Regions from separate parts of the Paenibacillus sp. 2TAF8 genome, predicted to be linked through region 2. Evidence: predicted binding sites of a transcription regulator. Region 2 holds the regulator's gene; the other holds the start of a gene.

Region 1 (3,423 bases), on a different contig from region 2:
GGCGGCACATTGAAATATGATGCTAAAACGAAGTCGTATACCGTAACAGCAGCGAGCAATGCGATGACTGTTAGTTTGATGGATGGACAGCCAAACGTGTATATTAACGGTTTTTATCCTCAGGTTGAAGCAAAGTTGATCCAGGGTCGTTTGTACATTCCGTTCTCTGCAATGAGAGATTATTTGGGTGTACAGGGTAGCTGGGATGCCAAAACCAAAACACTAACTCTGAGCAAGGTAAAACAAAATAACGTAAAGGTGAAATCGACAAAGGCGAATGTAACCGTTAAAAACGCTGAGGTGGATGTGCAGTATCCGCAAGTGAGCGGACTAGCGAGCAAAGAAGCGGAAACAGCGATCAACAAAGTGCTCAAAGATGAAGTGGACAAGGCTGTTGCTGCTTTCAAAAAACAAACGTCTGAATTCGGCGGAGCAACGGCAAAACGTCCGTATGCATTCGAAGCTTCTTATGTGGTGACTTACAATGAGAACGGCGTACTGGGTCTGATCACTCAACGTTATGAGGACTACGCAGGAGCACATGGCATGACATATCGCACCGGTCATACGTTTGCACTCGAATCAGGAAAAGAGTTGACACTGGATGATGTGCTTGCAAACAACAAATCCATGCGTGAAACAATCAGCAAAAAGGTTGGCGAGCAATTGAAAGCGAACACGGGATACCTGAGCGGCTACAAAGGCCTGAACAAAGACCAGGATTTCTACGTGACGCGAGCGGGTGCGGTTGTATTCTTCCAGTTGTATGAGTACACAGCGTATGCGGAAGGTTTCCCTGAAATCAAATTCACGTATAAGGAAATTCTGCCTAAGAGCACCGCACCGTTCAGCAACGTAACGTCTGAGAAATAAGTTTGTCTTAGGTTAAATGAAATCCTTGAATTAATTTAATTTAAAGTCAAGAGCACTTATATCGTTCTTTCGTGAAAAATAATAAACAAGAAGCCTCCGTCAAAGCAAAGATGACGGAGGCTTTTTGTTGTTCAGGCAACACACCCGGTTAACGGGTGTGTTGCCTGTTTGTAATCAAAAAACGCAGGGCGTGCTCACCTATATTCAGGTGATGCCCGCACTGCGCTTATTTTCGTTGTCTCTAGGCAGCTAAAGCTTAGATGCCTTGGGAGCCTACGTTTTGGATTACTTTATCGATGATACCGTAATCGGCTGCTTCAGCAGCACTCATGAAGTAGTCACGATCTGTATCTTTTTCGATACGCTCCAGAGGTTGACCTGTGCGCTCGGAGATGATGCGGTTCAAGGTATCACGCATTTTCAGAATGCGACGTGCGCGGATTTCGATGTCCGACGCTTGACCTTGTGCACCACCAAGAGGTTGGTGAATCATAATTTCACTGTTTGGCAAAGCAAAACGTTTGCCTTTTGCACCGGCATTCAGCAAAAATGCTCCCATAGAAGCGGCCATACCTACGCAGATCGTAGATACATCCGGTTTGATGAATTGCATGGTATCGTAGATTGCCATACCCGCTGTAATGGATCCGCCTGGGCTGTTGATGTATAGGTGAATGTCTTTCTCCGGATCTTCCGCTGCCAGGAATAACATCTGTGCCATGATGGCATTCGCTACAACGTCATTCACGTCGCTGCCAAGGAAAATGATACGATCCTTCAGCAATCTGGAATAAATATCATAGGCGCGCTCACCCCGGTTGCTCTGTTCAACGACCATTGGAATATAACTCACGTGAAAAACCTCCTCGGAAATGTAAATGTTAAATGGGTGTTTATATTTAAACTGTTACCGTATTAACCACATCATAAACAATCTCAAACAAAAAGTCAAAGAAAGTCAAACTAACTTTGAAAAAAAAGAAACCTTTTCGGTTTCGTTGGTTAAATGCATTATGAGCTGTTAAAAATTAAGTGGCGCGCCCGCCAAGAATCGAACTTGGATCTCAGGCTTCGGAGGCCTACGTCATATCCATTGGACCACGGGCGCATAATCACGTACTACCAATTTATGTAGCGCTCTAAATATGTGACAGCAATAATGATTATAGCTTATGCACTGGTGAATTGCAAGCAGTTGCTTTGGATGCAAATGGTGCGGTTTTCCTTATGACGAAAGGACTCACGTTGTCTTCCATACATGGGCAGAGCTATTTCGCAGATGGTTTGAATTGTTTCGGAAATGATCATGATGAAGAAGAGTGGATAAAGCTTGTATTTCAGTACATGCTATAAGAGGTTTTGGACATGCCATATAAAAATTGAACACAGCAACATATAGATGCTCTCTATGCATTTCTTCTATATATGGTGTGATAGCTGTTGTTCCTCATGTTAACGTGTGAGGGTTGTGAAAATTGGCGCGTACAAACGCCTGCTACCCTTTCGAAATAAGCAATCGAAACACTTGCATCTCGCGTCAGTTTTAGGTAGAATAAACGTGGGACCTAAAAAGTTAACCCGGGACATTTTAAGGCCATGAAGAAAGCTTGGAACATGAAGCTTGCGGGAGTGGAAAGCATGCGAACGATCTTGGAAGTGCAAAAGCAGCTTCTGCCCGATCTCATGGATGTCTTGAAGAAACGCTATACGATTCTGCACCAGATCATGTTATCGGATGTGATTGGACGGAGAACGTTAGCCAATTCCATGCAGATGACCGAGCGGGTTCTGAGAGCTGAGACCGATCTGTTAAAGGCTCAGGGACTTATCGAAATTGACAGTGCAGGGATGAAGATCAGTGAGGCGGGGTACAATTTGCTGCAGCAATTAGAACCTGTCGCGAAAGAGCTGTTTGGATTATCCGAACTGGAAGAGCGAATCAAGCAAGCCTACGGTCTGCAAAAAGTAGTTGTGGTTCCTGGTGATTCGGATGTATCTCCTTACGCCAAAAGGGAACTTGGAAGAGCTGGAGCGAAAGCTCTCAGCAGTATCATGAATGACAACGACGTTGTCGCTGTAACAGGCGGATCAACAACGGCCGAAGTCGCAGAACAACTCACACCACCAACTTCAATGAAGGGTGTCTGGTTTGTACCGGCACGCGGCGGGTTGGGAGAGAGCCTGGAAATTCAGGCAAATACGATTGCATCCACGATGGCAAAACGGACAGGGGCTCAATACAAACTCCTGCATGTACCGGATTTGCTTAGTGACCATGCCTATGAATCGCTGATCCAGGACCCGGGTGTTCAGGAGATTTTACAGCTGATCAGGCAATCACGCATCGTTATCCATGGCATTGGTGATGCTGTGGAGATGGCGAAGAGACGCAAGCTTGCACCGGAGATCATCGACGAACTTCAGGAGCAAGGGGCTGTATCGGAGTCTTTCGGGTATTACTTCAATGGTCAGGGTGAGGTGGTACATACCATGCTTACACTGGGTATGCGGCTTCAGGATATTGAACGCACCGATGTTGTCATTGGTATT
Region 2 (3,423 bases):
ATGATTCGATGATTGATGAGGTGACTTTACAAGCGCCTGCAAGTGATATGCTTGCATTTCAACTGGACAATCCACGGATCGGGCAAGAAGTGATGCCTTATTTTATGGCACGAATCGTGAGCGTGGAGCAGTTTGTTTCGCAGTACCCTTTTGCAAGTCAGGACTCGCCCGTACAGATCTGCCTTGAAGTCGAAGATACATATGCTCCTTGGAATGAAGGGGTATGGGAATTAAACGTGGCAATGAACGGTACGGCTTCTATATGGAAAAAGGGAGAATCAGTACAGGAAGGTCAGCCGGATCAGCCAATACGACTGAGTATCCAATCGCTCACAGCGTTGTTAATGGGGTATCGCAGACCAGCAGAGATGGCACAGATCGGTAGAATGGAAGGCCCAGCTACCGCGATTCAAGCGCTGGAGAAGGCTATTCCATACCGTGAAACCTACTTGCTCGATTTCTTTTAAGCCTGCAGATATCAAGTATTATTGATCCAAGCAGATACAAAGCGTAATTGAAAGCAATCAGACTTCTCCCGATGTCAGGGAGAGGTTTTTTTGTGTCAGGCGAATATTTCGTGTAAAATCGTAAAAAATGAATAGTGCCCCCACTTGGCAAACCAGTAAAATATGCTATAATGTATATAAAGTCAAAGAAAGTCAAAGTCAACTGAAGGTTAAAACATACTATTTTTAACTGTGATATGATGTTCGGCTTTCTTATTGCTCTCTGATGAAAGTATTGTGGTTCAGATACATGTCATTGGAAGATCAAGGAGATATTTAAAGGACCTTCGTGCTTCCTTTGTTCTCCTGTTTAACATCCGAGGTGGCAAGATTCGCTGTTTCTCTGAGTGGTTAAATGGGTGGAGAAGGTGTACTCTGTGGGGGCGTGTGGGTCCTTATTGACTTAACGTTTCAGACAGTGGAGGATGATTGGATGCGTAATATCTCTGATATTATCGAACGATATCTGAAGGGTATTTTGCATGAAAGTCCCGAAGGAATGATTGAAATTCAGCGTAATGATCTGGCAGATCAGTTTTCATGTGTACCTTCCCAGATCAATTATGTCATCAGCACCCGTTTCACTCTGGAAAAAGGTTATCTGGTAGAGAGTAAACGTGGCGGTGGTGGATATGTTCGTATACAGCGCATTGAATTACCTGCCCAATCCGCTCTGCACAACCATCTTCATCACAGTATTGGTGAGGAGATTGGACAGACTGCTGCGGAAGGCTTGATCTATCAACTGGAAGAGGCGCGTTTCTTAAGCAAGCGGGAGGCCGGGTTGATGCGTGCGGCTGTGTCGAGAGAAGTTCTTATGGTCAAACTTCCTTACCGGGATCAAATTCGTGCCAGAATGTTGAAGGCTATGTTAATATCTTTGCTCGGTAAATGAAAACTATCGGGATCAAAGGAGGTACATCTAAATGCTGTGCCAAGAATGTAATAAACGTCCGGCTACACTTCATTTCACGAAAATTGTAAATGGAGAGAAGACGGAATTTCATATCTGTGAATCATGTGCCCGTGAGAAGGGTGAGATGATTCCTGGAACATCAGGAGGATTTTCCATTCACAACCTACTGTCCGGATTGCTTGATTTTGATCCGGCAGGCAAAAGTTCAGGTGCTGCGCCTGCCAAGACGCTGCAATGTGAAGAATGTGGCATGACTTATGCTCAGTTCAGCAAAGTTGGCCGTTTCGGCTGTAGTTCCTGTTATAAATACTTTGACAGTCGTCTGGATCCATTATTCAAACGAGTGCATGGTAGCACGTCTCATGTGGGTAAAGTTCCTGCCAGAGCGGGCGGACGTATTAAGGTGAAACGACAGATTGCTGATCTGAAGCAAAATCTGAAGCAGAGTATTGCCCAAGAAGAATTCGAAGAGGCAGCTCAGATTCGTGATCAAATCCGTGAACTTGAAAAAGGAATAGCTCAGGAGTAAAGTTTGTCATAAGTAGGAGGGAAGCATGATGCCTAATCTGCGCTTTACAGAGAAGGCGCTCAGTGAGTGGATGCGCAGTGATGCAGCCGATTCTGAGATCGTGATCAGCAGTCGCGTCCGTATTGCACGTAACCTTCAGCATATCCCGTTTCCGATGCTGGCTTCAGATGAGCAATCGGAAGAGGTGCTGAATAAACTGAGCGAAGTACTTCAGTACGATGACGTACACGCCTTTGGTGATTTTACTACACTTGATCTAATCAATATCGACGAACTCGACAAGCGTGTGCTGGTGGAAAAACATCTGATCAGTCCAAGTCTGGCAAATGAATCGAGAAACGGGGCTGTGATCCTCAGTGAGGATGAATCGGTAAGCATTATGATTAATGAAGAGGATCATCTGCGTATCCAGTGCCTCTATCCGGGGTTCCAGGTCAAAGAGGCCTGGGAGAAAGCTTCCGCTATAGATGATGCGTTTGAAGCGCACGTGGATTTTGCGTTTGATGATCGCAGAGGTTATCTGACCAGTTGCCCAACCAACGTTGGAACAGGTGTAAGAGCGTCTGTCATGATGCATCTTCCCGCACTCGTTATGACACAGCAGATCGGTCGTATTCTGAGTGCCGTATCCCAAGTGGGATTAACGGTTCGGGGAATTTACGGAGAGGGTAGCGAGGCGATGGGTAACCTGTTCCAAATCTCCAATCAGATTACACTTGGACAAACGGAACAAGAAGTGATCGACAATCTGCACAGTGTAGTTTTACAGATGATTGGTCATGAACGTACAGCCAGAGAACGGCTCATTACCGATTCCAGACTGCGTATTACAGATCGCGTGATGCGTTCCTACGGAATCTTGTCCCATGCGGCCATTGTAGACACGAAGGAAGCAGCGCAGCGCTTGTCTGATGTTCGGCTCGGTGTAGATCTTGGTTTGCTGGATGGACTATCCATACCAGTAATGAATGAGCTGAACGTGATGACGCAACCAGGTTTTTTGCAAAAAACGTTTGGTGATATGCGGACGGATGAGCGTGATATCTATCGAGCTCAGCTAATTCGTGATACGATCAATGCAGCTAAAAGTTCTGGATAAACTTCCCTAACACTAATAACGGTTTCATGCCGCATTTGCGGCTTTTATATACTAAGGCTTTCATTTTTAATGAAGCCACCAATGATTTTATTCGCAGCATGGCTGCAAACAAAAATGATATGAAGAATACGAAGGGTTATCCATTGGATTTAATCCCCTCGTTTTATCCAAAACCATGGAGGTGCAGGAGATATGATGTTTGGAAGATTTACGGAACGGGCCCAAAAGGTGCTCGCCCTCGCGCAGGAAGAAGCTGTCCGTCTCGGTCATAATAACATCGGTACAGAGCATATTTTGCTCGGCCTCATTCGTGAAGGTGAAGGCATTGCTGCCAAAGCACTGATCGGCCTGGGACTCGGATTGGAAAAAATTC

Evidence for each region. Region 2 encodes CtsR, which represses protease genes until heat stress. Its sites were predicted from a motif close to ATGGTCAATAAAGGTCAAACA; they were not measured.
Region 1: the regulator CtsR is predicted to act here: its motif matches at 1,818-1,838, upstream of clpP (ATP-dependent Clp endopeptidase proteolytic subunit ClpP).

What each region holds. Positions count from the first base shown of each region.
Region 1 covers NZ_JBFRFN010000013.1:40,399-43,821, forward strand. The annotation lists gene AB4Z30_RS19180 (stalk domain-containing protein) at 1-873, shown strand, start outside; gene AB4Z30_RS19185 (hypothetical protein) at 1,001-1,126, shown strand; gene clpP (ATP-dependent Clp endopeptidase proteolytic subunit ClpP) at 1,130-1,726, opposite strand; tRNA gene AB4Z30_RS19195 (tRNA-Arg) at 1,907-1,981, opposite strand; gene AB4Z30_RS19200 (sugar-binding transcriptional regulator) at 2,512-3,423, shown strand, end outside.
Region 2 covers NZ_JBFRFN010000030.1:59,745-63,167, reverse strand. The annotation lists gene AB4Z30_RS27450 (GNAT family N-acetyltransferase) at 1-467, shown strand, start outside; gene AB4Z30_RS27445 (CtsR family transcriptional regulator) at 940-1,401, shown strand; gene AB4Z30_RS27440 (UvrB/UvrC motif-containing protein) at 1,433-1,951, shown strand; gene AB4Z30_RS27435 (protein arginine kinase) at 1,980-3,050, shown strand; gene AB4Z30_RS27430 (ATP-dependent Clp protease ATP-binding subunit) at 3,243-3,423, shown strand, end outside.